3 regions of the Kocuria oceani genome follow, and region 3 is predicted to be linked to each of the others. Evidence: predicted binding sites of a transcription regulator. Region 3 holds the regulator's gene; each other region holds the start of a gene.
What was found. The regulator LexA, encoded in region 3, represses DNA repair genes until DNA is damaged. The targets are predictions, from matches to a motif close to TCGAACANNTGTTCGA.
Positions count from the first base shown of each region.

Region 1: PU704_RS18170 (LexA family protein) is a predicted target of LexA. The motif match lies at 3,572-3,587, and genes of this name have one in related genera.
Region 2: PU704_RS09780 (DUF6504 family protein) is a predicted target of LexA. The motif match lies at 4,189-4,204, and genes of this name have one in related genera.

Region 1 is NZ_JARAMH010000025.1:44,160-54,131, reverse strand. It holds gene PU704_RS18185 (hypothetical protein) at 327-632, opposite strand; gene PU704_RS18180 (ParA family protein) at 726-1,523, opposite strand; gene PU704_RS18175 (Y-family DNA polymerase) at 1,847-3,106, opposite strand; gene PU704_RS18170 (LexA family protein) at 3,121-3,561, opposite strand; gene PU704_RS18165 (hypothetical protein) at 3,689-4,861, opposite strand; gene PU704_RS18160 (hypothetical protein) at 5,056-5,274, opposite strand; gene PU704_RS18155 (CPBP family intramembrane glutamic endopeptidase) at 5,343-6,131, opposite strand; gene PU704_RS18150 (hypothetical protein) at 6,139-6,726, opposite strand; gene PU704_RS18145 (transglycosylase SLT domain-containing protein) at 6,723-7,838, opposite strand; gene PU704_RS18140 (MinD/ParA family ATP-binding protein) at 7,872-8,624, opposite strand; gene PU704_RS18135 (helix-turn-helix domain-containing protein) at 9,421-9,684, opposite strand; gene PU704_RS18130 (DUF6668 family protein) at 9,818-9,972, shown strand, end outside.
Region 2 is NZ_JARAMH010000007.1:122,810-132,781, forward strand. It holds gene PU704_RS09750 (MsnO8 family LLM class oxidoreductase) at 1-492, shown strand, start outside; gene PU704_RS09755 (nucleosidase) at 768-1,337, shown strand; gene PU704_RS09760 (lipoate--protein ligase family protein) at 1,362-2,078, shown strand; gene PU704_RS09765 (SOS response-associated peptidase) at 2,117-2,953, shown strand; gene PU704_RS09770 (pyridoxamine 5'-phosphate oxidase family protein) at 2,977-3,369, shown strand; gene PU704_RS09775 (GNAT family N-acetyltransferase) at 3,388-3,903, opposite strand; gene PU704_RS09780 (DUF6504 family protein) at 4,267-4,590, shown strand; gene PU704_RS09785 (fumarylacetoacetate hydrolase family protein) at 4,700-5,539, shown strand; gene PU704_RS09790 (TIGR03885 family FMN-dependent LLM class oxidoreductase) at 5,619-6,587, shown strand; gene PU704_RS09795 (DNA polymerase III subunit alpha) at 6,642-9,972, shown strand, end outside.
Region 3 is NZ_JARAMH010000006.1:35,878-45,849, forward strand. It holds gene PU704_RS08305 (histidinol-phosphate transaminase) at 68-1,171, opposite strand; gene PU704_RS08310 (DMT family transporter) at 1,233-1,553, opposite strand; gene PU704_RS08315 (DMT family transporter) at 1,553-1,990, opposite strand; gene PU704_RS08320 (LysM peptidoglycan-binding domain-containing protein) at 2,079-2,498, opposite strand; gene lexA (transcriptional repressor LexA) at 2,843-3,616, shown strand; gene PU704_RS08330 (ATP-dependent DNA helicase) at 3,749-5,830, opposite strand; gene hflX (GTPase HflX) at 5,835-7,481, opposite strand; gene PU704_RS08340 (class I SAM-dependent methyltransferase) at 7,602-8,264, shown strand; gene dapF (diaminopimelate epimerase) at 8,305-9,270, opposite strand; gene PU704_RS08350 (LssY C-terminal domain-containing protein) at 9,401-9,972, shown strand, end outside.

The DNA of each region.
Region 1 (9,972 bases), on a different contig from region 3:
AAATGGGGGCGACCCACAGAGCCAGAACCTAAGTGGGGGAAGTTGGAACCAACAGCTCTAACGAGGGACGCTATTGCGTGTAAGGGCTGCGCCTGAAGCTTTGCACTCCGACAGGTTCAGTGGTTGGCGTGAGTTCGTTCTGTTGGAACTGTTAGAACTAACATCTCCAAATGACCTGCAGTTCCTGCAGAGAAGCGTCAAGGTTACTCCGTTATTCTTTTTCTGCTCGATGCAGTTGTGAGAAAGGCACACATTGCTCGAACGCCTTGCGGACGCTCGAGCAAGCACCGGGCCACGATGGCGGAGGCGCGTTGGTAGCTACAAGTTCACTCTGTCTCGCGCATCTTCATCCGCGGGCCCGTGCGCAGACGCTTGGTGATGGGAGGGAAAGGCTTGCCGCCGTTGTGGGTGGACTCCAGATCCTGCAATCGGTCCACGAGCATCTGTTCGAGGAAGTCACTGAATGAATCGTCCCGTGGAGCCAGAGCGTTGTAGGCCGCCCTCAGCCTGACGTCGATTTCGGGCTCCACGTAGGGCTGGACGCGCGTCTTTCGCAGGTTTGCCTTGGGACGCTTGGGGCCGGCGTTGGCCTCGGGCTCTGAGGCTGGCGCTGGCGTGTTGCGTGAGGGCAAGGTGGATCGTCCGGCGATAGGGGATATGGGACGGTCCGAGGCTGGCAGCGGAGGCGTCAAGGCCTGTCGGCGTGCTGGGCGTGCGGGCATTGGTCAGTTCCTTCCGACTCGGCTGGGCAGCAGGCGTTGGAGGTGAGCATCGTAGAAACGAACCAGTTCCTCCGTCTTGGGCAACTCGTCCAATCCCATTCCGGCCTCCTGCGCAGTTTTCACAGCTTCGCGCTTGGGGATATAGGGCTCCAGGAGCTGGTCCCCGTAGGTTTCAGCCAGCCACAAGCGCCATTCTCGCGAGGCGATGGTGGAGGGTTCCCATAGATTGAGTAGCACCCCACGGTTTTTCAGCTCCGGGTTCAGTTCCTTTTGAACTTCCTGGATGGAGCTGAAGATATGGGCGACTCCGTTGGCGGCATACAGTGCTGGCATGGTCACCACCAGCACCTGCGTGGCGGCCACCAGGGCATTGACAGTCAGAGCCCCACGGTTAGGTGGGCAGTCGATGATCACCAAGTCGTAGCGGTCGGCCATCGTGGCCAGGTTGGCTTTCAGCCGCGAGGAGTTCTCTGGCGTTTTGGGTTTTTGGGTGAGCTCGTCCTCGATGTAGGTCAGCGCCTCACCGGAAGTTGGAGCAAGGTCCACGCCTTCCCAAACAGCGGGGACGATCACGTCGTCGAGCGCGTAGCGGTGCTCCGCATCCGGATTGAGCGTGTCAGCAACCCCAAGGGCTTCCGGCTGTGGGGGCTCAGCAGCCAGTGCGGAAGTCAGGTTGCCCTGCGGATCAGCGTCGACGGCCAGCACGCGCAGGCCTGCGCGGGCGGCGGCTCGGGTCAGGTGGTACGTGGTGGTTGTTTTCCCGACCCCGCCCTTCTGGGCGGCGACAGCGACGATGTCCACGGGGGCTCCTTGGGGCTCGGGGAAGTGATGCCAAATCATGCCTATCACAGTTAGCTCCGTTGGAACTAACAATACGTAGTTGGAACTAATACCTCCAACATCCTGGCCAGGCGTAGCACCAATCTCATACAGGGAAGCTGATCAAGGATCAGCTACCCCCAGTGATGCGGTCGACCTCAAGGCACACTGACGTCAAAGGTGACGCGTCTTCCCAGATGTGGGGGCAGGGAAGTGGCACTTAGGTTCCCCAATCTTCTTAGGCAAGCGTTTCGGAGGCCCTCCGGGGCCGAGGAAATGTGCGGCAGCCCCTCCTGTGTCTTGGGTCAGCTGACGGTGCGTAGTTCCGCCCAGTCGGTCGTATACCGGGGTGACAGGTCAGCTTGCCGGTTTCGCCAGGTAGCGGGGGAGCGGGTTCCAAGCCGGCCCAGCGCCAGGGTGCCGGTGCCGAAACGGCGGTTGACCGCGTCGATGAGCTCCCCGATCGGGGCGGGCGGCTCGAGCACCCCGGGCAGGACGGGCACCGAGCCCTCGGGGGCGAGGTCCGTGCAGAGGATGCCAGCCCGCATGTACTGCATCCCGTGCATGAGCTTGGGCACCAGGGCCGCCCGTGCCGCGGCCACCAAGGGTCCGGGCTCGTTGGTGGGCACAGCCAGACGCACGTGCGCGGAGACATTGTGGGTGGGTCCGGGCCGGTGCGGTGAGGTGGTGGCGAAGACGGTGCAGCGCCCGGTGACCTCGCCTTCCTTCCGCAGCCGGCGGGAGGCGCGTTGGGCGAACTCGGCTACGGCTTGTCCCACGATCTCCGGGTCCCAGATGGGGTCCGGGAAGGATCGGGAGACCAGGATCTGGGCCTTGGTGGCCACCTCGTCTTCGACGGGGATGGCGGGGAAGCCGTTGAGCTCGAGCACGGTGCGCATCTGCACCACGGAGAACTTGTGCCGGATGGCCACCGGGTCGGCATCGCGCAGATCGGCGATGGTCTCGATGCCCATCGCCTCCAGCCGCTTGGCCAGCCGCCCGGCGATGCCCCAGACCTCGGTGACGGGCAGGGCCGCCAGGAGCCGCTCCCAGTACCCGTCCGGGGCCTGGTCCCAGTGCACCACCCCACCGGTGGCAGGCAGCTTCTTCGCGGCCTCGGTGGCGATCTTCGCCCGCGTCTTCGAGCTGGCGATCCCGATGCTCACCGGTAGTCCGACGTTGCGGGCCACGGTGGCTTTCAGCCGGCGGGCCCATCGCACCTGCTCAACCGGGGTGCCCTCGGGTGGGAGCAGGAAGCACTCGTCGATGGAGTACACCTCCTGGCCCATCGCGTGGCGGGCCAGCAGCAGCATCACGCGTTCGGACAGGTCGGCGTAGAGCTGGTAGTTGGAGGAACGTTTGATCAGTCCCCAGCGTTTCGCGTCGGCGCGCAGCTGGAACCAGGGGTCGCCCATCTTGATCCCCAGGGCCTTGGCCTCAGCGCTGCGGGCGACCACGCACCCGTCGTTGTTGGAGAGCACCACCAGGGGTTTGCCGGCCAGGGAGGGCTCGAAGAGGGCCTCGCAGGAGGCGTAGAAGTTGTTCACGTCGACCAGGGCGATCACCGCAGACCACCGTCCTAGTGCAGCTTCCGCTGGTTGAGGTGGCGGATGCCGTATACCACGACACCCCAGATGTGCAGGGTCGACAGCGACGGGACCTCCACGTCCGGGTAGGCCGGGTTCTCCGGGTGCAGCACGACCCGGTGGGGGTGGACGTGGAGGGTCTTGATGGTGAAGTCCCCGTCGAGCACGGCGATCACGACATCGCCGTGCCTGGGGGTCAGGGAGCGGTCCACGAGGACTTCGTCGCCGTGGTAGATCCCGATGCCTTCCATGGAGTCTCCGGTGACGCGGAAGAGGTAGGTGGACGTCACGTCTCTGATCAGGACCTCGTTGAGGTCGATCCGGCCGTCGTCGAAGCTGTCCTGGGCAGGGGAGGGGAAGCCAGCCGGGACTCGGACCAGGACCGCAGAGACCAGCACGGGGCGGTCAATGGTGAGCGGTACTGGGTGTCTCATGCCGCCAGGATAGAACACATACTCTAAAGCTCAGCCCATAAACACAATAGACCCGTACAAAGATACGGTTTGGTTAGTGTCGATGGTGCGGATTCTCCCGTCCCGACCGGACACGCCAAGGGCCCGGCTACGGAGCCGAGGCGGCGCCGGCGGCTTGGTTTTGGCCGGCGGCGATCTGGGCGGCCCAGCGTTGCCGGAACGGCCGGCGGGGACCAGGCTCGGGGGCCGACGCGGGGACAGTCGCGGCGGCGGCGATGCGGGTCGCGTAGCGTTCGGCGGCCGCGCGTGCTGCCGCGCGGCGCTGGGCGGCCTCGGCGGCGACCCGTTGGTCCCGGGATCGCAGGGGGGTGCCGTCGGGGTGGGTCCAGGCGCGCATCCGGGTAGCAAGCCAGGCGGCGGGGTTGTCGATGCCTTCCACGGTGAGGAAGCCGTAGCGGGTGTTCTCCGGGGTCCAGTCCAGGGCGGTGAGCACGTCGGCGATGGTCCATCCGGCTTCGAAGAACGGGCGGCACACGCTGGCGACGTGGGCGGTGGTGAGCTGGCGCAGGACGATGGCCTCGTGCTGGAGCTCCAGGGCAGCCGCCCGCTGAGTCTCTTTCCGCGCCCGACGGGTCACCCGCCCTGTCAAAGGCTCCGTCGTCGCATGACGGGGCCACAGCGGGGCTGTACGACGACTCAGGGCGGCGACCACCTCGCGCCGCTGCGCGGCGCGCTTTCGAGTGGGTCGCGGCGCAGCCGCGTCCTTCGGGGAAAGCTCTTCGCGCGCGTGCGGGGAAAGACTCTCCCACTTCGTGGGGACCGGGGTGTCAGTTATCTCCACAGGCTCAACTGCCGGCTGGACGGTGTTGTGGATGAGGGCGTAGACGGGGGCCTCGCCGCGGGTGCGGCCGGTGGCGGCCGGGGTGCGGGCGGCGCTGCGGCCGGTGGCCACCACGGCCAGCAGCCCGGCCTCGCGCAGGTGACGGATCACTCGGGCCACGGTGGAGCGGGAGCGGTCGATCTTCTCCGCGACCCAGTCCCAGGTCGTGCGCCAGGTGCGCGAGGCAGGGTCCTGCTGGCGGCAGATGATCTCCACCACGGCCAACAGGTTCGCCCGGGCATCGGCACGGATCAACTCCAGGCTGGGGTGCTCCAGCACGGCCCGGCGCCAGGCGGCGACGTGCTTGGCGAGCTGGCACCCCGTGGGCACCGCCCGCAGCACGACGGCCCTGGAACGCTCCTGCTCCACCCGCACACGACGGGCGTGAGAGGGGAACTTGTGGACGGACGGGTGCTCGTCCTGGTCAGCGGCCAACGTCACGTCGGCAGCACGGAGCCGGGAGGACTCCACATGGTGACGCGTCTCGGCTACACTAGGGGGCACAACAGTCCCCTGGTGATGGGTTCATTGATAGGTCTCATTCAGTTAGCTGTTGAACCAGCTGTCTCGGTCGCCAAACTTCTGACAGCTGATTGACTTCGACGGCCCGCCCTGCACGGCGGGCCGTCAGTCATTTAAGGGTCAAGAGGTAGTTGATTTTTCTCGTTGGACTTGGGGTTGTCGAGCTCGTTGGGGAGTCCCGCGTCACGCCGGATGAGCGCACCGATGTACCGGGCCATGGAGATGTTGTTGGCCTCAGCCTTCTCGGCTGCCAGCCGGTGCTCTTCCGGGTACATCCGGAAGCTGAACGGCACCTTGCTGCCGTACAGGGCTGGCGTCTTGTATTCGCTCACGGTCACATCCTGACAGAGTGGGTTTATATGTGCCAGGGGTTGAAGGGTGTGTCGCACTTCGTGTCGGCTCACATCTGCCACCAGTCGAGCCACTGAGCGAACACGAGAAGGTTGTGCACGAAGTGCGCAGCGACGGGGATCCATAAGCTGCGGGTGAGCATGGCGGTGGCTATGTAGAGGCTGCCCGACCACGCAGCGGTAGCGATATTGAGTGCGCCAGATGGTTCGTGATGCCAGGCGAAGGCGGTGACGCCTACGAGGACGATGCCCGTGCTGACGAGCGGTTGCCATCGGTGTAGACGCGGGGTGGCCCAAACCAAGGTGAGGAGCGCTAGGGGCAGGCCACGGAAGAAGACTTCTTCTGCGACCGGTGCGCTAAGCAGGCTCATGAAGACCACGGAAATGGGTGGAGCGTCTTTAATGGCGAGATATCGCCAGTCGTCGTGAAGCGCAATCAATGGCAGGTTTGAGCTGAAGACGTCAGTCACCAACCGGGTCCCGGCGCTGTCCAGCAAGATCGTGAAGGTCAGCAGTAGGACGAGGCCCACGGCAGCGCGCTGACGATCGTTGACGCCGGGTAGCTGGGGGGTGGTGAGCCCTATCGAGCGAGTCACCCGGGCACCCACTACCCGAAGCGCCATGAGCTCTTTCGGGACCAGCCACCAGGCTCCCACGAGAAGCCCCGCGGTGATTCCGACGCTGAACCCCAGCGCGGCCCAGGTGTTCCAGCTTGGAGTGTCTATTCCAGGTAACCGCATCGCGAGCTGGAAGAGAATGCCGGCAGACGTCACGACCGCGAGGGCCATAAGCATGTGGGCCGCCGCGAGCTTCGTGCGCTGATCATCTTCAGGAGTCATGGGCGCCTTAGTTGGGGTCACTGGATTGGTGACCGACGACTTCCCACTGCCCGCTGTGCTTCTCGAGGTAGATGACGACCTGACGTCGCCCGGTGGCCTCGATTTCTTGACCGTCGCGGCTGATCCAGCGCCAGGTGAGGTCGTAAGCGCGGATGACCTTGTCGTTGGCGACGTCGCGGGAGACATCTCCCACGGCGGGGGTGATGCTGGGTGCGCTGTATGCCTGGTGCTCGGACGGTTTCAGCCAGGCGGCCTGGTTGCCGTTGCGCTCGGGCTCGATCTGGTTGGCGGCCCATTCTTCCGACATCAAGGGCTTGGCGCGGATGGCGGCGGCGGTTTGGGTGCGGTCGGTGACGGTGTCCCAGGAGTGGATCAGTAGCGCGGCAGCTTCGGCGGTGGCTTCCACATCGGTGCGGTCCACATCAGTCGGATCCAGGAAGGTGCCCTCTCCGGGGGTGGTCGCGGTGGGGGAGGGCGTGCTCGTCGCGGTAGCGGTGGTCTGTTCGCTGGTCCGTTCAGCTACGTCTGGGGCGCAGGCAGCCAGGGGTAGAGCGCACAGCGCGAGGGTGAGGGCCAGCTGAGAGTGGCGGGTCATTTAGGCCACGCTCCTTTCTGCTTGAGGATGGGTTCGGGGTCGATGTTGAAGCCCTCGTAGGGGTAGACCACATCGGGGGCGTCGGGTTTGTAGATCTCGAAATGCAGGTGGGTGGATACCGCGCCCAGGCCGGCTTTGTTGCCTTCGGTGCCGATCACGTCGCCGCGTTTGAGCGTGTCGCCCTTTTTCACGCTGTAGGTGTTCAGGTGGCAGAAGGCGAAGCCGAAGTCGGGGTCGTCGCCGTTCTCCTTGGCGATCACGCACCCGTCGGTGTTGTTGAATCCGGTGATGCGCAGGGCTGTCGGGGCGATCACTGGGCCTCCTGAGCCGGAGCCGGCACCGGGGGTGGCGATGTCCACGCCCACGTGTTCTTGTGCCCAGGCCGGCAGTCCTGGGACGTTGCGCCGCCCGTAGCCGGAGGTGAACTTCCCGCCGGGCAGCGGCACGGTCCACTCACCGTCTCCTAGGTCACCGTCCCATTCCTGCGCCCCGGTGGGGACCTCGCAGTTGGCGGAGAACTCGCTCTGGCCGAGGTCAAGGATGGTGCGGACGTAGTTCTCGGTTTCCTCATAGGGCGGCACACCCTTGTACTGCTGCACGGCCCCGGGGCCGGCGTTGTAGGCGGCCAGGGTGAGGCGCACGAGCTGGTCGGCGTCCCCATCGGCCAGTGGTTCGACGTCCTTCTTCAGGGCGGCCATGTAGCGGCCGTAGGCCGGTATCGCGTCGTCGGGGTCGGTGACCTCGCCCCCGTTGCCGTAGGTCGCCCAGGTGGCGGGCATGAACTGGGCGATGCCCTGGGCTCCGGCGGAGCTGCCGGCGCCTGCGTCCCAGTTGGATTCCTGCTTGAGCTGGGCGGCCACCACGCTCACGGGCAGCCCTGCGGTCTTGGCGGCTTCTTCCACCAATGGTGCCCAGCCGTTGGGGATGTTCGGTGCACGCTCCTGGTCGTCGTCGGTGGTGACGGCGGTGACGGCGCAGGAGGTGGCCGAGGTCTGCTCCTCGTCTTCGGCCAGGGTGGCCACGAGCACGGCGAGAGCCACGATCGAGCCGATGGCGAAGACAAGCAGCAGCGCCATGATGGCGCCGAGGGCGCGCGAGGATCCAGCGGACATCACAGCCTCCTGGGGGGATGGGAGGGGTGTGGGTCAGAGCTGGTCGGTCAGTGTGGCGGTGGCTTCCTCGTAGGCCCGCACGGTTCCCGGGTGGAGGGCGTCGTAGTGGAAGGCGCGTCCTTCTTGGAGGGACTTGTCGAAGGGGATGACCACGCACCCGGCCAGTCCGATCGCCTCCGCGTAGTCGCGCAGGCGACTGATGCGTTCGGTGTTGTTGGTGGCGGTGTTGGAGACGACCAGCACGGAGCGGGCCAGCTTGTCGCCGTGGCCTTCGGCTGTGACGGCTTCGACCGTGGCTTCCAGCAGCCGGGCGTCGTCCTCGCGGTTGTGGGCGACCAGCACCAGCGAGTCGGCCACGTCCACGGCGGCGCGCCAGGTGGAGGACTGGGCGGAGTTGCCGGTGTCGAGCAGGATCAGGCTGTAGAGGGAGCTCAGGGTCTCGTGGGCGGTGCGCACGGAGCGCCCGTCCACCCGGGAGCGGTCGGTGCCCTCCGGTGGGGAGGCCAGCACGTGGATCCGGTCATCGCCCTGGGGGCGCACGTAGCGCACGAGGTCGGCGGTGCGACGGGTGACGGTCTCCAGGTTGCGGATCAGATCCAAGGTGGTGCGGTCATGGTCGGCAGTGAGGGAGCGTTCGGCCAGGGTGCCCTGGTTCTCGTTGAACTCCCCGGCCAGGATGTTGCCCCCGCGCACCCGACCGTAGGTCGCGGCGAGGTGGTAGGCCGTGGTGGTTTTCCCACCTCCGCCTTTGAGCTGGAGGACAGCAACGGTGTAGTGGGTCTGCAAGGGGCGCTGGATGCGTAGCCGGCGGGCTCTGGTGGCACGTTCGGCGGCAGAAGCGGCCAGTGACATTCCCAGGGTGTGGTTGCACCACCCGCGCCACCCGCCCCGTGCCGGTGCTTCGGGCTGGTCAGTGTTCTCCTCCCGCCGCAGATGCAGGCGCGGATCACCTGGTGCGGCCACCAGTACAGGCGATGCAGGGGTCCGGGAAGAAGGCGCAGCGCCAGCGGTGGGTCCGGAATCCAGCGAGGTTGTCTTCTGGGCTGGGCGCAGCGTGGTCACGTCCGAAGGCTGCGCGGTAGGTGCCCCCAGGATGGTGTCCTGGCGCGGCACCGGGGTGTCCTCCACATCGGGGACCCCTGTGGTGTCGGCCACTGGGCGTGTTTCTTCGCCCTGTGCGCGCTCGATATCCAGGTTTCCTGGCTTGTCAGGGGCCGCATCTACGCCCTCAGGGGTGGTGCTGGTAGCGGGAGTGGTCGGTGCGAAGTCATCGAGTGTGACGGCCCGTGAAGAGCCGCGCCGGACGGGTCGCTTCTTGGCGGAGGCACTGGGATCGGCAGCGACCGAACCTTCGGGATCGACAATCAGATGCGTCTCAGGTTCGGTCTCCGAGCTGGGATCGATCGCGGTGAGCTTGATCGGTCGCCCCAGGTCAGCGGCCACTGAGACCACATGCTTGATCGCCTCAGTCATCGAGGAGAACCCATAAGGAACTTGGTCGATAGTGACCTCCACGCTGTCGTCCGCGGCGATGGTGGCCGTGCAAACCGGCCGCTCCAGTGCCTCCGCCATGATGCTCTCCCTACTCGTCGTTAGCTTGCGCCCCGTCATTGTCGGTGGAATGGGGGACGTTGTATTGAGAGCGGAGGTGGGCCTTGACGTCGTCGCGCAAGATCAGCCAGGTCTTCCCCAGCTTGATCGCCGGCACGATCCCATCACGCAACCACCGGTAGGTGACCGTGCGGTCGGCAAGCCCGAGGACCCGCGTGAGGTCATCGATGCCCAGCCGCTCGGGCAGGCCCTCGAAGAGCTTGTCCAGCGCATCAGACACAACGACCATCTCCATTCTCACAGTTGCTACAATACACGACAATCTCTAATAACGGTTGATGATTCATGACAGTTGCTAAACCCCCTCAAAAGCTGTTTAATAGATACAGGGTCAAGTCTAGGTGAGGCCCTGCCACTGAGGAGATGTGATGGACAACCGTTGGGCTGAGCTGGTGTCACCCTTGACTGAGGAACAGGTCCGCCCGGTCTTCGAAGACGTCCCCGAGGAGACCGTGACGGTCCTACGCGGAGCACCAGGCCCCCAGCAGGGCATGGTCGGTCCCTCTGAGTCCGAGGGCCGCTT
Region 2 (9,972 bases), on a different contig from region 3:
GACGTCGCGGCGCGGGCCGGGCTCGCCGTGGTGCTCGGCGGTCCTGCCCTGTTCCGACCGGGCCCCGAGGGCGCCGCCGCGGTGCTGGAGCGCTACCGCGAGCGGTTCCGCCCGTCGTCGTGGTGGCCGGAACCGCACGTGGTGGTCTCGGCGAACGTCGCGGTGGCGGGCACCCGGGAGGCCGCGCGGCGGCTGCTCCTGCCCGAGGCCCGAGCGCTGGCCGCCTCCCGGACGCGGGGTGAGTTCCCGCCCCTGGAACCGGCGGGACCGGCGGACCCGGAGGTGCTCCCGGACCGGGAGCGGCGCCTGGTGGAGGAGTCCCTGGCGGCCTCGGTGCACGGCACGGCCCCGGAGGTCCGGGCGGGCCTGGAGCAGCTGGTCGCCCGGACCGGGGCGGACGAGCTGCTGGTGACCGGCGGCGCGCACGACCTCGCGGCCCAGGCGGACTCCGACCGCCGGCTCGCCGCGCTGTTCGCCCCCCGCCCGCACTGAACGCCCCGGCGCCGACCCCCGGCGCCCCGCCCGGATCCGGCGCCCTGCCCCGCCGGACCCCCTGGTGGTCCATCCCGTTGCGCCGAATCCCCCATGTCCTCGCAGATCCCCCCGATCGGACGGGGGGATCTGCGAGGACATGGGGGACTCGGCGGTGCGGACCGGTGGGGAGGGGGGACCCGGTACCGGCGGCGGGGTGCGCGGGGGCACGTGGGTACGTGGGGGGGGCATGCCAGGGCGGGCGAGGGCGCGTGGGGGGCGGATAGAGTGGGCGGGTGCAGAAACTGCTCGTGCTCGCCGCCCACCCGCTGGAGACCAAGTACTTCCCGGACGACATCGACCTGGTCCTGACCGGCGTCGGGATGTCGGCGGCGGCGGTGCACACCACCGAGGCGGTGCTCACCCGCTGCCCGGACCCCGCGCGGCGGGCGGAGCTGACGGTGCTCAACATCGGCAGCGCCGGAGCGCTGCGGGACGGGCTGCACGGGGTGCACGAGCCCTCGCGGATCATCAACCGGGACGTGGACGAGCAGCTGCTGCGCGCGGCCGGGATCCCCGTGGACAACGTCATCGAGCTCGGCGGCGAAGGCCCGGTCCTCGCCACCGGGGACTCGTTCGTGGCCGGCGGGCCCGCCCGGGACGCCCTGGCCGCCCGGGCCGACCTCGTGGACATGGAGGGCTGGGCGATCGCGGTGGCCTGCCGGCACCTGGGCGTGCGGCTGCGGATGGTCAAGCACGTCTCCGACGCCGCCGACGAGGCCGCGCTCGCGTGGGCCGAGAAGGTCGAGGTCAGTGCGGTGGCCCTGGGGCAGTGGTTCCGCGCCAGCGGCATCGCCGCGCGCTGACCCGCGACTAGACTGGGGCCCAGCATGAAACTACTCCGCCAGCGCGAGTCCCTGGGCGCCCAGCAGGACTACGAGAGCGCCATGACCCTCCTCGCCGACGTCCGCCGCAGCGGTCCCGTGCTGCGGCTCTACGAACCGGCGCCCACGGTCGCCTTCGGCCGCCGGGACGAGCTGCGCCCGGGCTTCGCCGACGCCGCCCGGGCCGCCCGGGAGAGCGGCTTCGAGCCCCTGGTCCGGCGGGTGGGCGGACGCGCGGCGGCCTACCACGGCGGGTGCCTGATCGTGGACCACCTGGAGGCGGCCGAGGACCCGACCACGGGCATCCAGGACCGCTACCGCCTGTTCGGGGACATGCTCGTGGCGGCCCTGGAGGAGCTCGAGGTCGAGGCCGACGTCGGGGAGATCCCCGGCGAGTACTGCGCCGGGGAGCACAGCGTGCACGGGACGCACCCGGCGTCGTCGTCGGCCCCGGGCCGGAAGGTGAAGCTGGCCGGCACCGCCCAGCGGGTGGTCGCGGGCGCCTGGTACTTCAGCACCGTGCTGGTGGTCGAGCAGTCCGAGCCCATCCGCTCGGTGCTCACCGACGTCTACGCCGCCCTGGACCTGGAGTGGGACCCCGCGACCGCGGGGGCCGTGGACGACCTGCGCCCGGGCACCACCGTGGCCGACGTCGAGCGCGGGATCCGCAAGGTGTACGGCATGTACTCCGAGTACCTGGGGTACGGGCCGCTCACCGACTGAGCCCCGGCCGCGGGCCGGGCAGACCGAGGAGGCAGCAGATGTGCGGACGCTACGTCATCGCCCGGGCCGTGGGCGACCTCGTGGCCGAGACCGGGGCCGTCCCGGACGAGAGCCTCGGCGCGGCCGACTCCGAGCGGCTGCGGGCCAACTGGAACACCGCCCCGACCACCGACGTGCCGATCGTCCTGGAGCGCCTGGCGGGCGGGGACGGCCGGGTCGACGGCGGGGAGCTGGTGCGCGAGCTGCACGTGGCCCGCTGGGGACTGGTCCCGGGCTGGGCCAAGGACCCCGCGGTCGGGTCGAAGATGTTCAACGCCCGGTCGGAGACCGTCCTGGAGAAGCCGTCCTTCCGCAAGGCGGTCCGCGCCCGCCGGTGCGCGGTCCCCGCCAACGGCTACTACGAGTGGAAGCGCGAGCCGGGCCCCGGCAAGGGCGGGCGCAAGCAGCCCTACTACGTCCACCCGGCCGACCCGGAGGAGACCATCTGGTTCGCCGGGATCTACGAGTGGTGGCGGGTGCCCGAGGGCGCGGAGCTGCACTCGGCGGCCCTGCAGCCCGGCCGGGACGGCGGGGGCAGCACGTGGTTGCTGTCCTGCTCGATCCTCACCACCGACTCCCCGGAGCCCTCCGCCGAGCACCCCGTGCTGGGCGAGCTGCACGAGCTGCACGACCGGATGCCGATCCCGCTGGCCCCCGAGCACGTCGACGACTGGCTGCGCCCGGGGGAGGACGACGCCCCGCAGCTGGTGGACCTGGTCCGGGCCGAGGCGCACCGGACGGCCGCCCGGTGGGTGCTGGACCCGGTGGACCCGGCCGTCGGCAACGTGCGCAACAACTCCCCGGAGCTCGTCCTCCCGCAGCGGAGCCTGTTCTGAGCGCCGGGGAGGCCCTCCGCCGGATCCGCGACTTCGTGCGGACCCACGGCGGCGGGGTCGTGGCGACCAACAGCGGCACCGGCTGCCCCGAGTCCGCGTGGATCAACCTCACGGCCCACGAGGACGGGCGGCTGGTCTTCGGCACGAACGAGCGCAGCCGCAAGTACGCGAACCTGCGGGCCGACCCCCGGGTCTCCCTCGTGGTGGTCTCGGGGGACGGCCAGGAGTTCCAGCTCGAGGGGCGCGCCGCGGTGCTCGAGGGCCCTGCGGCGCAGGACGCCGGCGAGCTGCTGGAGTCCCGTCACCCGGGCGCCACGGGCAAGGACAGCACCCGGCTCGTGGCCGTGCGCCTGCACTGGGCCCGTTTCGTGGACGTCGCGGCCGACCCCCCGGTCCGGGAGGACCTCACCCTGTGAGCCCGGCCCCGCCGCGGCTCAGACGTAGTCCGTCTCGTAGTCCGTCTCGGGGACCCAGCGGTTGAAGTCGAGCGTCAGGTACAGCGCGAGCGCCGCCGCGTTGTCCTCCGCGATGCGCAGGCTCACCTGGTCGTAGCCGTTGTCGTAGAGGGTGCTCATGGCGCAGCGCACCAGCTGCTCGGCCAGGCCCTGCCGGCGGCGGGAGGCCGCCGTGAACAGCTCGAAGATGTAGGGGGTGTCGGGCAGGTCCTCGCCGACGCGCCGGGCCAGGACCAGGGCCGCGGCCACGACGGTCCCGTCGTCGTCCACCACCACCGGCGAGGCCTCGGGCAGGAAGGGCCCGTACTCGCCGTCGAAGACGCCCCGGATCACCGTGCGCGCCTCCTCGAGGCTGGAGACCCCGCCCTGCTCGTAGGAGGAGTAGTAGAGCTGGGCGAGGCTCTCGGCGTCCTCCGGGGTGGCCGGACGCAGGGAGACGGCAGGAGTCCTGGTGTTCTCCGCCGTGTGGGCGATCAGCGTGATGGTTCCGGTCATGGAGGCCTCCGTGATGTCGGCGCCGGGTGATCCGGCGTGGGTCGGGCGAGGGGACAGGGGACGACCCGGGGGGTCTCGCGGGGCAAGCCCTCCGTGCTTTCAGCGTATCCATTTCGCTGGTCTTGTCCATGCTTCCCCGGTGGCTTCCCCGGTGGCTCCCCCGGTGCTCCCTCGGTGCTGCCCCGGCGCTCCCCGGGTGCGGAGCAGGGCGGCGGCCGGCCCGTGCGGACGCGGTCACCGATGGGGAACACGTGTTCCGTCGGGACCATGCCGAGGGTTAGCCTGTCGTACAGGTGTTCTAGCTTCCAGGGGACAGGGCGCGCCGCACGGCGGGCGCCGGGACCGAGGAGGGGAGGGGCCGTCGTGGGCTTTCTGACGGAGGGCGTCGAGGTGGACTGCGACGCCGGCGGCGTGCCGGTGACCGTGCGCTGGCGCGGACGGGGCTACCGGGTGGCGCAGGACCCCGTGCGCTGGTACGAGCGCCGGGCGTGGTGGGCCGAGGACGCCCGGCTGCCCAAGGACCGCGGGATCGGGGCGGTGGACCAGCAGATGTGGCGGGTCCAGGTCCAGCTCACCGTCCGCTCGGAGCTGCTGACCCTCGAGCTCGTCCACACCCTCGACACCGGTCGCTGGCGGCTGCTGGCGGCCACCAGCGCCTCGGGTGCCCAGGTGGTGCGCTGTGCCTAGGGGCGCCGGCCACCGCGCCGCGGGCGCATAGGATCGGAGGGCAGGGCCCGCCCGCCGCGCGCGGGGGAGCCCGGAGGCGCAGCATCCGCGGCACAGAAAGGCGGCACCCGTGAGACTCGGCACCGTGCGACGGAACGGCACCACCCAGGCCTTCCGCCAGGAGGCGGGGGAGACCGTCTACCTGCCCGTCCCCGACGTCGGGGCCCTCCTCGCCGGGGGCGACCTGCGGCGGGCCGGGGAGCCGGGTCCCGCGCCCGCCCCGGAGGAGCTGGCGACGCCCGTGCTGCGCCCCGGCAAGATCCTGTGCGCGGGGCTCAACTACTACGACCACGCGGAGGAGGTGGGCCAGGAGATCCCGGAGCACCCCACGATCTTCGCGAAGTACGCCACCGCGCTCATCGGCCCCGCCGACCCCATCGCCATGCCGGAGGAGTCCGAGAAGATCGACTGGGAGGCCGAGCTGACCGCGGTGATCGGCTCGCCCCTGCGCCACGCCACGCCGGAGCAGGCCCGCGCCGCCATCGCCGGGTACACGATCATGAACGACATCTCCGTGCGGGACTGGCAGGGCCGGACCTCCGAATGGTTCCAGGGCAAGAACTTCGACCGCACCACCCCGGTGGGGCCCGTGGTCGTGACCCCGGACGAGGTCGACCCCGAGGCGGGGCTGGCCGTGCGCTGCAGCGTCGACGGCGTGCTCCACCAGGACTCCCGCACCGACCGGATGATCTTCTCCGCCGTGGCGCTGGTCGAGTACCTCAGCCGGTTCCTGACCCTCGAGCCCGGGGATCTCGTGGCCTGCGGCACCCCCGCCGGGGTGGGTCTGGCCAAGAAGCCCCGCCGGATCTGGCTGCGCGACGGCCAGGAGGTCGTCACCGAGATCGAGGGCATCGGGCAGCTGCGCAACGTCTGCACCCCCGCCGAGGAGCTCCTGGTCCGGACCTCCTGACCCGGGCCTCCCGACCCGGCCCGGCCGACCGGGCCGGCCGACGGCACCCATCCCGACCCGACCCCGACCGGAGGGCCCCATGGCGACCATCGGCTTCCACGCCTCCCACGAGCAGATCCCGCCCGAGCAGCTGCTGCGCGACGTCCGGCACGCCGAGCAGGCCGGCTTCGGCGCCGCCATGTGCTCCGACCACCTGGAGCCGTGGTCCCCGCGCCAGGGCCACTCCGGCTTCGCCCTGTCCTGGCTGGGCGCGGCGCTGGCCACCACGGCCCTGCCGTTCGGGTTCGTGCACGCCCCGGGCCGGCGCTACCATCCCGTGGTCACCGCCCAGGCCACGGCCACGCTCGCCCGCATGTTCCCCGGCCGGCTCTGGGCCGCCCTGGGCAGCGGGCAGCGGCTCAACGAGCGCCCGGTCAGCCCCGAGTGGCCGGGAAAGGAGCAGCGCCAGCAGTTCCTCGAGGCGAGCTTCGACGTCGTCCGCCGTCTGCACGCCGGGGAGGAGGTCAGCCACCGCGCACCGCTGCACGCCGACCGTGCCCGGGTCTGGGACCCCCCGGAGGTCGCGCCGCCGCTGCTGGTGGCCGCCCTCACCCCGGCCACCGTCCGCCGCTTCGCCCCCGTGGCCGACGGGTTCATCACCGTCAACCAGCCCCTCGAGGACCTGCGGCGGATGCTCGGGACCTGGCGCGAGGCCGGCGGCACCGGGCGGGCCGCGCTGCAGGTGCACCTGAGCTGGGCGCCCTCCCCGGAGCAGGCCCGGGCCATCGCCTTCGAGCAGTGGCGCACCAACGTCTTCGACCCCGTCACCATGGCCGAGCTCGCCTCCCCGCAGGACTACCAGCGCAAGGCGGTCCAGCAGGACGTCGGGCACGAGCAGATCGCCGGGGCGGTCAACGTCTCCGCCGACCTCGGCCGGCACGCGCAGTGGCTGCACGAGTACGCCGAGCTCGGCTTCGACGAGATCCACCTGCACCACGTGGGGCAGGAGCAGGCGGCCTTCCTCGACGCCTTCGGGGACGCCGTGCTGCCCCAGTTCGCCGCGGCGTGACCCGCCCCGGCGTTTGCAATTGACTTAAGTTCGAACACATATTCGAATACCGGTGTGAGCTTTCCGCACCTGCACGTCGCCACCGCCTTCAGCGCCCACTACGGGGTGAGCCGGCCCTCCGCCCTCGTCGCCGCGGCCGCCGCGGACGGCGCGGAGATGCTCGCCTGCACCGACCGGGACGGCCTCTACGGCGCGGTCAAGCACCTGGACGCGTGCCGGGAGCACGGCATCGACCCCGTCCTGGGCGCCGACCTCGCCCTGTACGGCCCCGGACGCGAGCGCGTCCTCGGCCGCGTGCTGGTCCTCGCCGCCGGCGGGACCGCCGGCGCCGGCTACGCCGCCCTGTGCCGGCTCGTCTCCGCCGCCCACGCCGGCGGCGTCCCGGCCGGGGTGGACCCGGACCAGATCGCCGCCCACGCCGTCCGCCCCGGGCGCACCGGCCCCCTGCTGACCGTGCTGCTCGGGCCGGCCTCCGACGTCGGTCAGGCGCTCGTCGCCCGCCGCTACCGCGCCGGCCGCGCCGCCCTGGCCCGCTGGCGGGCCCGGCTGCCGGCGGAGGCGCTCGCCGTGGAGGTGGTCACCCACCTGGCCGCCCCCGGCACCGCGTGCAGCACCTCCCACGCGGCCCGGCTGCTGCGCGCCGCCGCCGAGGCGGGGCTGACCCCCGTGCTGACCAACGCGGTGCGCTACGCCACCCCCGCCGAGGCGGCGACCGCAGACGTCCTCGACGCCGCCCGCGCCCTCACCCCGCTCGAGGCCCTCGGCCGGGCCGGTCCGCCCGGCAGCGGGGGCGCCGCCGACCGCCGGGCGCCCCCGGCGGAGCCGCTGCAGCCCAACGGCCAGGGCTGGCTCAAGTCCACCCGGCAGATGCGCTCGCTGGCCGCGGAGATCGCCCGGGCCGCCGACCTCGGGACCGCGGGCGCCACGGCCCTGCTGGCGGGCACCCAGCGGATCGCCGACCGCAGCCGCCTGGACCCGGTGGCCGACTGCGGGTGGGGCCGCCCGGTGGTGCCCGAGGCCTCCGTGCTGGGCCTGCGGCGCCCGGCGCCCGCGGAGCTGCGTGCCCGCTGCGAGGACGGGCTGGCGCGGCGCTACCCGGGCCGCCGGGCGAGCCCGGCGGTGCGGTCCCGGCTGGACCGGGAGCTGGGGGTGATCGGGGAGCTGGGCTTCGCCTCCTACTTCCTCACCGTGGCCGAGGTCTCCGCGATGATCGGGGCGATGGGCGTCCGGCACGCCGCCCGCGGCTCCGGGGTCTCCTCGCTCGTCAACTACCTGCTCGACGTCTCCCAGGTGGACCCCCTGGAGCACGACCTGCTCTTCGAGCGCTTCCTCTCGCCCGACCGCTCGACCCTGCCGGACATCGACATCGACGTCGAGTCCGCCCAGCGCCACCGCGTCTACCGGGAGATCTTCGACCGCTTCGGCGCGGAGCGGGTGAGCCTCATGAGCATGCAGAACGCCTACCGGGCCCGCGGCGCCGTCCGGGACGCGGGGCTGGCGCTCGGGCTGGACCCCGAGACCGTGGACACGGTGGCCAAGCAGCTGTGGCACCTGCCGGCCTCGACCCTGCGCGAGACCCTCGCCCGCCAGCCGGAGCTGCGGGATTTCGCCGAGCAGGTGTCCCGGGAGAAGCAGCTGGACCTGCTCGTGGACCTCACCGAGCGCCTGGACCGCCTGCCCCGGCACATCTCCATGCACCCGTGCGGGGTGATCCTGGGGGACCGCTCCCTCCTGGACCGCACCCCGGTGCAGACCGGCGGGGCCGGGATGCCGATGAGTCAGTTCGACAAGCACGACATGGACCCCATGGGCATGCTCAAGCTCGACGTCCTCGGCGTGCGGATGCAGTCCGCCCTCGCCCACGCCGTCGAGGAGGTGGCCCGCATCCACCCAGGACGGCCCCGCCTGGACCTGGAGTCCGTCCCCGTCGACGACGAGGCCACGTTCGAGCTCATCCGCTCGACCCACACCCTGGGCTGCTTCCAGATCGAGTCCCCGGGCCAGCGCGAGCTCATCGGCAAGATGGCGCCGACGAGCTTCGGCGACCTCATCGTGGACATCTCCCTCTTCCGTCCCGGCCCCATGCACTCGGACATGGTCCGGCCCTATCTGGAGCACCGCCACGGCTGGTCGCGGCCCGTCTCCGTCCACCCGCGCCTCGACCCGATCCTCGCGGAGACCCACGGGGTGACCGTCTTCCACGAGCAGGTCCTGCGCATCCTTCACGCCTTCACCGGCTGCGGTCTCGCCCGGGCCGACGAGCTGCGCCGCCGGCTCGGCTCCGACCGGCAGCTCGAGGTGGAGACGTACTTCCGGGAGCGGGCCCGGGAGCGGGAGTACCCGCTGGACGTCGTGGACCGGGTGTGGGGGATCCTGGCGGCCTTCGGCTCGTTCGGCTTCTGCAAGGCCCACGGGGCGGCCTTCGCGGTGCCCACCTACCAGTCCGCGTGGCTGAAGGCCCACCACCCGGAGGCGTTCCTGGCCGGGCTCTGGGAGCACGACCCCGGGATGTACCCCAAGCGCCTGCTCGTGGGGGAGGCGCGGCGGATGGGCATCCCCGTCCTGCCGGTGGACGTCAACCGCTCCGACGAGCACTACCGGGTGGAGCGGCTGACGGAGGACCCCGGGCGGCTGGGGGTGCGCCTGGCCCTGACGGGCATCCACGGGGTCTCGCAGGCCGAGGTGCGCCGGATCGTGGCCGGGCAGCCCTACGCCTCCCTCGCGGACCTGCGGCAGCGGGCCCGCCCCGCCCGGCGCACCCTCGAGCGCCTCGCCGCCGTCGGCGCCTTCGACGGCCTGCTGCGCCGCTCCGGGGGGACCGCCTCCCGCGCCGACCTGGTGCACGCCCTGCGCGTCCGGGCGGACAGCGCCCGCCCGCCCCGGGACCCCGGGAGCCGGGAGGTCCAGGGGCAGCTGGCCCTGGACCTGGGGGACCTGGAGCTGCGGGGCCTGCCCGCGGAGCGGCCCGAGCCCACCGTCGAGGAGAAGGTGCGCACCGAGCTGGACCTGCTCGCGGTCGACGTCTCGGCGCACCTCCTGGACAGCTGGGCGCCCCTGCTGCGGGAGCTGGGGGTCGTGCCCGCCGAGCGGCTGCTGGAGCTGCGCAACCGCTCCGAGGTGCTCGTGGCGGGGGTGCGGGTCTCGACCATGACCCCGCCCATGCGCAGCGGCCGACGGGTGGTCTTCGTCAGTCTCGACGACGGCACGGGCGCGGTGGACTGCGCCTTCTTCCCCGACGCCCAGGAGCGCTCGGGGCAGCACCTGTTCGGCACGCGGCTGCTGCTGGTGCGCGGGCGCATCCGGCGCACGGGCCCCCGCGGGATCAGTCTCAGCGCGGAGCAGGCCTGGGACCTCGCCGACCCGGCGACCCCGGCGGCCGTCCGCG
Region 3 (9,972 bases):
GCGCGTCGGGCCCGGTGGTTGTCTGACTCCATGCTATCCGGGACGGAGGGCCCCGGTTCGCGGGGCCTCAGCCGGCGGAGACGATCCGCTCCATGCTGGTCAGGAAGGCGGTGGTCTCCTCCTCCGTGCCGGCGGTGACCCGCAGGTGGCCGGGGATCCCGACGTCGCGCACCAGCACCCCGTCCTCGAGCAGCGCCTGCCACATGGCCCGGGAGTCCGGCATCCCGCCGAAGAACACGAAGTTGGAGTCCGACGCCGCCGGTGCGAGCCCGAGCCGACGCAGCTCCTCGACGATGCGGTCCCGCTGGCGCTTGATGTCCTCGACGTTGGCCAGCAGCGCCGCCGAGTGGCGCAGGGCGGCCAGGGCGGTCGCCTGGGTGACGGCCGAGAGGTGGTAGGGCAGGCGCACGAGCCGGATCGCGTCGGCGACCTCGGGAGCCGCGGCGAAGTAGCCCAGCCGGGCACCGGCGAGCGCGAAGGCCTTGCTCATGGTGCGGCTGACGATCAGGCGGGGCCGGCCCGCCAGCAGGGACAGCGCGGTGCCCGTGCCCCGGTGGGAGAACTCCGCGTAGGCCTCGTCCACGACCACGACGGCCCGGTTGGGCTCACCGGCCTCGTACACGGCCGTGACGACGTCCTCGTCCAGGGCCGTGCCCGTCGGGTTGTTGGGCGAGCAGAGGAAGACGACGTCGGGGCGGTGCCGGCGGACCTGCTCGGCCGCCGACTCCGCGGTGAGCCCGAAGTCCGCGGACCGTTCCCCCGCCACGAAACCGGTGTGCGTGCCCGCGGCCAGCAGGGGGTACATGGAGTAGGTCGGGACGAAGGTGAGCAGGGAGCGCCCGGGGCCGCCGAAGGCCTGCAGGACCTGCTGCAGGATCTCGTTGGAGCCGTTGGCCGCCCAGAGGTTCTCGGCCTCCAGCCCGTGGCCCAGGTATCCGGCGAGCTCCTCGCGCAGGGCCGTGAACTCCCGGTCCGGGTACCGGTTGAGGGTCCGGGCCGCCGCGGTGACCTCCTCCACGATCGCGGTGTGCACGTCCGCCGGGACCGGGTGGGTGTTCTCGTTGGTGTTGAGCGCCACGGCGACGTCCAGCTGCGGGGCGCCGTAGGGGGCCTTGCCGCGCAGGTCGTCGCGCAGCGGGAGGGCGTTGAGTCGGTCCAGGTTCTGCGTCACCCGAACAGTTTAGACCTGCCCGCGGCGCCGCCCGCGGAGGGCTCGGACGGGGTGGAGGGGGTCAGTGGGCGGCGCCGAGCTCGATCAGCAGCACGCCGCCCATGATGAGCGCGATGCCCAGCACCATGAGCCGGCTCAGCGGCTCGCCGAAGAGCAGCCGGCCCGCGACCGCGGTGAGCGCCACGCCCGCCGCGGCCCAGATGCCGTAGGCCACGCCCAGCCCCAGACCCTGGCGCAGGGCGAGGGCGAGCAGCGTGAACGCGAGCAGGTAGCCGGTCAGCACGGCGGCGTACCAGCGCCGGCGGCCCTGCGCCGCGACCCGCAGGGACAGGGTGGCGGCGACCTCGGTGAGGATCGCCCCGGTCAGGTACAGCCAGGCCATCAGGCGCCGCCGTCCCCGGCTGCCCGGTGGGCGCCGACCTCCACGCAGAGCACCCCGGCGACCACCAGGGCGATGCCGGCGAGCACCAGCGGGCTCAGGGCCTCCCCGAAGACCAGGGCCGCCAGGAGGGCGGTGAGCGTCACGCCCGTGGCCGCCCAGATCCCGTAGGCCACGCCGACGGGCAGCCCGCGGCGCAGCACCGCCGCGAGGAACACGAACGCGGCGCTGTAGCCGGAGATGACGAGCAGGTACCAGCCCGGGTGTTCCAGGGCGGCCTTCAGGGCCAGCGAGGCGGCCACCTCGCTGCAGATCGCGGCGCCCAGCAGCGGCCAGACGGTGTCCCGCCGGCTCCGGGGCGGCCGCGGGGCACCACGGGCGGACACGATGGACGGCGGGCTGCCGTGGTCGGGACGCGGACGGCGGGCTCCAGGGCTCATGCCCCGACCCTACCGACGCGGAGCACGGCGCCGGGACGGAGTGCCCGGCGGCAGGTCCGGCGTTCGGCCGGCCGGGACGGACGGCCCGTCAGGCGGCGGGGACCTCTAGGAGCTGGCCCGCGTGGAGGAGAGAGCTGTCGAGGTCGTTGAGCTCCACGATCTCGTCCATGACGTCCCGCGGGTCCCGCTCCGGGTCGGCCTGCACGGCCAGGTCCCACAGGCTCTGCCCGGGGTGCACCGTGGCCTGCTCCGTCCCGGCCCCCGTGACGGGCTCGCTGGTGGCCGTGGCCGTGGACGGGACGAGGAAGATCACGGCGAGCACGACCAGTGCCGCGGAGCCGGCCAGCACGGGCAGGCCCAGCAGCACCAGGCGACCCCGCCGGGTCAGGACCAGCGGAGCGCGGGAGGTCCCTGCCGACGGGCGGGCCCGGCGGGCCGCGCGGGCCGGGCCGCCGAGGGGCCGGGGGCGGCGCGCGACGACGGCGCTGAGGGTGGCACTGGCACTCATGACATGAACTCCTTGACGTTCCCGCACGGGGCGGGCGATCTCGAACACCGGTCCGACCGGCGGCCCGTCCGGGCCTGCATGCGATCGAACATACTTTCGAATACCGATGACCCATGTCTAGCACGCGTCTGCGAAGGCTGTCGACACCGGGTCGTACATATGTTTGAAGACACACGGCGTGTCGCCTAGGCTGGGAGCACGTTCGGGCCTCGGGCCGGCACGCGTTCCGACTTCCCCCGGCTCCCTGCTGGCTGAGACCCATCGAAGCACCCGGGTCCGACATCGGAACGGGGCCGGCGCGCACCGGAGGCACCACCAGCCGGACGCGAAAGGACGACGCTCCCATGGCTCAGCCCCCCACCCCCGAGGAGTCCCGCGCCCGGGCCGGGCGCACCGGCGGCCGCGCCCGCGGCCGGGGTCTCAGCGTGCGCCAGCGCACCATCCTCGAGGCCATCCAGCGCTCCATCGCCGAGCACGGATATCCGCCCTCGATGCGCGAGATCGGCGACCTCGTGGGCCTGGCCTCCCTCTCCAGCGTCACCCACCAGCTCTCCCAGCTCGAGAAGCTGGGCTACCTGCGCCGGGACCCGAAGCGCCCCCGGGCGATGGAGGTCCTCACGCCCCTGCAGCTGCGCGACGCGGCCGCCCCGGCGACCCCGGAGGCCCCGCACGAGCCGGCGGACGCGCCCCGCGGCCCCCGTGCCGGTGCACCGGGCGGCGTGGCGGAGCTGTCCACCTCCGCGGACGTGACGATGGTGCCCCTGGTGGGCCACATCGCCGCCGGCGGGCCCATCACCGCCGAGCAGGACGTGGAGGACGTGCTGGCGCTGCCCCGCCAGCTGGTGGGCCACGGCGAGCTGTTCATGCTGCGGGTCAAGGGCGACTCCATGATCGACGCCGCCATCTGCGACGGCGACTGGGTCGTGGTCCGCCGGCAGAGCGCCGCCGACAACGGGGACATCGTGGCCGCCCTGCTCGACGACGAGGCCACGGTGAAGACCTTCCGCCAGCGCGACGGGCACACCTGGCTGCTGCCGCAGAACACCCGCTACGAGCCCATCCTCGGGGACCACGCCACGGTGATGGGCAAGGTCGTCTCGGTGCTGCGCAGCCTCTGAGAGCCGCTGTCCGGCACGCGCTGTCCGACAATCCGCTGTCCGGCACGCGCTGTCCGACAACCCGCTGTCCGGCGCCCGCAGCGGCACGGGGCCCGGCCGCTCGGCCGGGCCCCGTGCCGCGACCTGACCGGGTCAGGCCGTCGCCAGGCGCGCCAGGGCCCCGAGCACCACCGAGCGGTCCGTGGTGGTCCACAGCGGCGGCAGCGACCCGCGCAGGAACCCCCCGTAGCGGGCCGTGGCGATGCGGGAGTCCAGGATCGCCACGACACCTCGGTCCCCACCGGCCCGGATGAGCCGGCCGGCGCCCTGGGCCAGCCGCACGGCCGCGTGCGTCGCGGAGACGGACATGAACCCGTTGCTCCCCGCCCGCTCGGCGGCCCGGCTGCGGGCCGTGGACAGCGGGTCGTCCGGGCGCGGGAAGGGGATCCGGTCGATCATCACCAGCCGGCACGAGGCCCCCGGCACGTCGACGCCCTGCCACAGGCTCATCGTCCCGAACAGGCTCGTGGCGGGGTCGTCCGTGAACTCCTGGACGAGCCCGGCCAGCGAGGACTCCCCCTGGCAGAGGATCGGCAGGTCGGTGCGCCCGCGCAGGGCCTCCGCGGCCTCCTCCGCCGCCCGGCGGGAGGAGAACAGGCCCAGTGCCCCGCCGCGCGAGGCCTCGAGCAGGGCGAGCATCTCCTCCAGCTGGGCCTCGGTCAGGCGCCGGCCCGGCTTCTCCAGGTGCTTGGCGAGGTAGAGGATCCCCTGCCGCGGGTAGTCGAAGGGGCTGCCCACGTCCACGCCCTCCCAGCGCGGGGCGCCCTCGCCGCGGAGCCCGAGGGCCCCGGCGGCGGCGTCGAAGGAGGAGCCGACGGAGAGGGTGGCCGAGGTCAGCACCACGGTGCGGCCGTCGAAGAGGCCCTCCCGCAGGGTCCCGGCCACCGACAGCGGCGCCACGTGCAGGGTGGCCGGGTCGGTGTCCTCGGCAGGGACGTAGCCGCGGCCGGGCTCCCAGCCGCCCTGCCGCGAGATCCAGAGCACCTCGCGGGAGTCGGCGGCGGCGAGGATGCGCTCGGCCAGCTCCAGCACGTCACTGACCCGTGAGCGGGCCATCTGCCGTCCGGCGTCCCCGTCCTTCTCGCCCCCGGAGCCGCCCTTCGACTCGCTCATGACCGTGCGTGCGGCGTCCCGGATCTGGGCCACGGCCGCCGCCTGGGCGTCGTCGAGGCCCCGGTGCAGCAGTTCGGCGGGCGCGCCCAGCAGCGCGGCCTCCAGGTTGGCGGCCCCGGCGGTGAGGGAGTCGGGGTTCGCGGCGGTGTGCTTGCGCGCGGAGGCCGCCGCCGCGCGCACCATGGCCGCGGAGAGCTGGCCGGTGACCGCCCCCGTGACCCGGTCCTGCAGCTCGTGGGCCTCGTCGATCACCACGACGTCGTGCTCGGGCAGGACCGTGATGCCCTCGAACGCGTTGATCGCGAGCAGGGCGTGGTTGGTGATCACGATGTCCGCCTCCCCGGCCCGCTGCTTGGCGAGCTCGGCGAAGCACTGCTCGACCAGGGGGCAGCTGCGGCCCAGGCACTCCTTGGCGGTCACGGAGACCTGGCGCCACGCCTTGTCGCTCACGCCCGGGAGCAGCTCGTCGCGGTCACCGGTGTCGGTGGCGCGCGCCCATTCCCGCAGGCGCTGGACCTCCTGGCCCAGCCGGCCGGGCTGCTCGGTGGTCTCCGGCTGCGCGGCGCCGGGGTGCGGGGCGGCGTCGGGCAGGGCGAAGAGCGCGCCGGGGTCGTCCTCGGACGGGTAGCCGCCCTCGAGCTTGTGCAGGCACGCGTAGTTGCTGCGGCCCTTGAGCAGGGCGACGTCGACCTCGTGCTCGAGCTCTCCCTCCAGGGCGGCCAGCAGGCGGGGGACGTCCCGGCCCACGATCTGCGACTGCAGGGCGAGGGTCGCGGTGGCCACGACCACCGGCTTGTCCGCGTGCTGGGCGTGGGCCACGAGCGGGGCCAGGTAGGCGAGGGACTTGCCGGTGCCGGTGCCGGCCTGGACCAGCAGGTGCCGGCCGCGGTCGAGGGCCTCCGCGACCTTGCCGGTCATCAGCCGCTGTCCGTCCCGGACCTGCCCGCCCATCGCCGTGACGGCGGTGTCGAGCAGGCCCAGGGCGTCCTGCGCCCCGGGCAGGGTCTCCGGCCGTGTGCCGGAGACGTCCTGCCCGGACTCGTCGACGAATGCTGCGGGCACCGGCTCAGGCGCTCTCGGCGCCGAAGCCGGGCGCGTCCTCCGGAGCGAACTCCGCGAGCTCGGCCGCCAGGTCCTCGCGGACCTTCACCAGCAGGTGCGTGCCCTCGGGCAGGTGCTCGGTGCGCAGGATCTCCGCGTCCCAGTCGTGCAGCCGGCTGACGACGTCGCCGCGCTGGTACGGGACCAGCAGGTCCAGCACCGTCTCGGGGCGCGGGATGGACTCGCTGATCCGCTCCCGCAGCGCGTCGAGGCCCTCCCCGGTGCGGGCGGAGACGACCACGACGTTGCGCTCGCGCTGCCGGATCCGCTCGACCACGAAGGGGTCCGCGGCGTCAACCTTGTTGAGCACGATGATCTCGGGGATGTTCTGCGCGTCGATGTCCGTGAACACCTGGCGCACGGCCCGGATCTGGCCCTCCGGGTCCGGGTGGGAGGCGTCCACCACGTGCAGGATGAGGTCTGCGTCGGCGACCTCCTCCAGCGTGGAGCGGAAGGCCTCCACGAGCTGGGTCGGCAGGGACCGCACGAAGCCGACCGTGTCCGAGAGCGTGTAGCCGATCCCGTCGGGGGTCTGCGCCCGGCGGACCGTGGGGTCCAGGGTCGCGAACAGCGCGTTCTCCACGAGCACCCCGGCGTCGGTGAGCCGGTTGAGCAGCGAGGACTTGCCCGCATTGGTGTAGCCGGCGATCGCCACGGAGGGCACGGAGTTGCGGCGGCGGTTGAGCCGCTTGGTCTCCCGGGCCGGCTTCATGGCGGCGATCTCGCGGCGCAGCTTGGCCATCCGCGTGCGGATCCGGCGGCGGTCCAGCTCGATCTTGGTCTCACCGGGCCCGCGCGAGCCGATGCCCTCACCGGCGGCGGCGCGGCCACCGGCCTGGCGGGACAGGGACTCGCCCCAGCCGCGCAGGCGCGGGAGCAGGTACTCGAGCTGCGCGAGCTCGACCTGCGCCTTGCCCTCCTTGGACTTGGCGTGCTGGGCGAAGATGTCGAGGATCAGACCGGTGCGGTCGATGACCTTGACCTTGACGACGTCCTCCAGCCCGCGCCGCTGGGACGGGGCCAGCTCGGAGTCCACGATGACGGTGTCGGCGCCGGTGGCGGCCACGACGTCGCGCAGCTCCTTGGCCTTCCCGGAGCCCAGGAACGTGGCGGGGTCGGGCTTGAGCCGGCGCTGGACGATGCCGTCCAGCACCTCGGACCCGGCGGTCTCGGCGAGAGCGGCGAGCTCCCGCAGGGAGTTCTCCGCCTCCTCGAGGGTGCCCTCGGTCCAGAGACCGGCCAGGACCACGCGCTCGAGGCGCAGCTGGCGGTACTCGAGCTCCGTGACGTCCTCGAGCTCGGTGGACAGGCCCCCGACGCGGCGCAGCGCGCGGCGCTCGTCGAGGTCCTGCTGCTCGCCGTCGTGCTGCGAGTGCTCCTGGCCGCTGTCGGCCAGTTCGCGGGCGCGGCCGGTCAGGGGACCGCTCGCGGCGGACCCGGAGTCCTCGGGCCGGCGGTCGGCGCGCTCTCCGGCGTCGGCCTCCCGGGCCCGGGCCCGGGACAGGACGCGCTCGACGACGTCCTCGAGGTCCTGCCGGCTCAGGCCGTTGTCGGCCTCCACCGCGGGAGCCGCGGTGCTGTGGTCGGCAGGGGTGTTGTTCGACGGGGTCATGGTTCCTTTCGGAAAGGATGTGGTTGCTGTAATTCTAGTCGCGGGCTCCGACGGACGGGGCCTCGGCGGTGGAGCTGCGCGGAGCGGACCGGGTCCGCGCGATCGGTAGCATGAACGTCTATGACACGGCGTTCCGACTCCCCCGATCCCACCGCCGGCCCGGCGGCCCCGAATCCGGGGACCGAGCACTACTTCTCGGAGGATCCCTCGGTGCCGGAGGTGCGCCGCCCGGTGACCGTGGCCCTGCGCGGGCGGGAGGTCGTCCTGCAGACCTCCAACGGCGTCTTCAGTCCGCGAGGTCTCGACAAGGGAACGTCCGTGCTGCTCCGAAATGTTCCCGATCCGGCCGGCGCGGAGCTGCTGGACGTCGGGTGCGGATGGGGCCCGATCGCCCTGAGCCTGGCGGAGGCCGCGCCCGGGGCCCGGGTCACGGCGGTGGACGTCAACGAGCGCTCGCTCGGGCTGACCCGTGACAACGCGGCTGCCCTGGGCCTGGGCAACGTCGAGGTGCTGCTGCCCGAGCAGGTGCCGGCGGACCGCCGCTTCGACACCATCTGGTCCAACCCGCCCATCCGGATCGGCAAGCAGCAGCTGCACGAGCTGCTCCTCCGCTGGCTGCCGCGGCTGAACCCCGGCGGGAGCGCGTGGCTGGTGGTGCAGAAGAACCTGGGTGCCGACTCGCTGCAGAAGTGGCTGGCGGCCGAGCTGGGCGAGTCCTTCCGGGTCTCCCGGCACGCCACCGACAAGGGGTTCCGCGTCCTGCGGGTCGACCGGGCGGCCTGAGCCGGCCGGAGCCGGTCCGAGCCGGGCGCGGCGGCGGGGCTCAGACGAAGGTGCCGTCGGCCACGAGCACGGCGGGGCCGGCGAGGACCACGTGCTCCGCGCCGTCCGGGGCGGGCACGAAGGTCACGGAGACGACCCCGCCGGGCACCTGCACGAGCCACTGGTCCGGAGCGGTGGGCCCGCCCCAGAACCGGGTCGCCGCCGCCGCCGCGCACGCGCCGGTGCCGCAGGACTGCGTCTCGCCCACGCCGCGCTCGTGCACCCGCAGGCGGACCCGGCCCACGCCGTCGTCGTCGCCGTCGGCGGGGACGACGAACTCGACGTTCGTGCCGTCCTCGGGCTCCGGGCGCACCACCGGGGCGGTGAACAGCTCGAGCTGGTCGAGCTTCTCCCCCTCGGCGAGCGCCACGACCGTGTGCGGGTTGCCCATCCCGATGGACAGCGCCGGGCGGGGCACCTTGAGCCCCTTCGCGGTCACGACGGCGTCCGAGCCGCGGGACCGGGCGGTCTCGCCGTCCAGGAAGCTCCAGGGGCCCATGTCCACGGCGTAGCCGGAGTCGGTGCGCGCGACGGTCTTCACCCCGGCGCGGGTGCCGATCCGCAGGACCTCGCCCTCGGGAACCTCGGCGAGACCGCGCTGGACGAGGTAGTGGACGAACACGCGCACGCCGTTGCCGCACATCTCGGCGATCGAGCCGTCGTTGTTGCGGTAGTCCATGAACCACTCGGCGTCCGGGGCGGTCTCCAGCACGGCCCGGCCCTCGGGCAGGGCCTCGCTGCGCACCGCCCGGATCAGGCCGTCGCCGCCGATGCCGCGGTGCCGGTCACAGACCAGGGACACGAGGTGGGCGTCGAGCGCGAGCTGCGCGTCCGGGTCGGTCAGCAGGACGAAGTCGTTGCCCGTGCCGTGGCCCTTCGCGAAGCTGCGCCCGCGCAGCTCCCCCCAGGGCACGGCGGCGTCCGGGGACGGGGCGGTCGGGAGGGTATCGGGCTGCGCTGAGGTCACCCGGACATGATACGCGGCCCGGCCCGTGCGCCGCGGCGGGGTCACGGCCTTCCCCGGTGCCGCCGCCGTGGCTAGCCTGGGGGCACACCGGCCGGGGTCCGGTGCAGCACGTGGGGGCGAGGACGGCCAGGTGGACGCACGAGGCAGCGACCGGGCACCGGACGCACGGAGCACGGTCCCGGGTGCGCGCCGGGGGCCCGGCCCGACCGCGGTCCTGTGGCTGCACCGCTCCGGGCGGCTGGTGACCACGCTGCTGGCGGGCTGGGGGGTCTACCACCTCGTGCTCGAGGACGTCGACGACGGGGGACGGCTGGTGTGGGCCTTCGTGCCCGTCTGGGCGCTGTCGGCGTACGTGCTGCTCCCGTCCCTGAACCGGGTGCTCACCGGCCTGTACGTGCCCCACTACTTCATCGGGCGCGCCCGCACCGCCGACGGGCTGCTGGGCGATCCGGTCAACCTGGCGGTCACGGGCAGCCCGGAGCGGCTGGCCGCGGCCATGCGCGCGGCGGGCTGGACGGCCGCCGATCCCCTGACCCCCGCCACGGCCTGGCACATCAGCCGCGCCGCGGTGCTGCACCGCAGCTACCCGGCCGCCCCGGTCAGCCCGCTGTACGTCTTCGGCCGCCGCCAGGCGCTGGCCTTCGAGCGCGAGGTCGCGGACAGTCCCGCCCAGCGGCACCACGTGCGCTTCTGGGTCTGCCC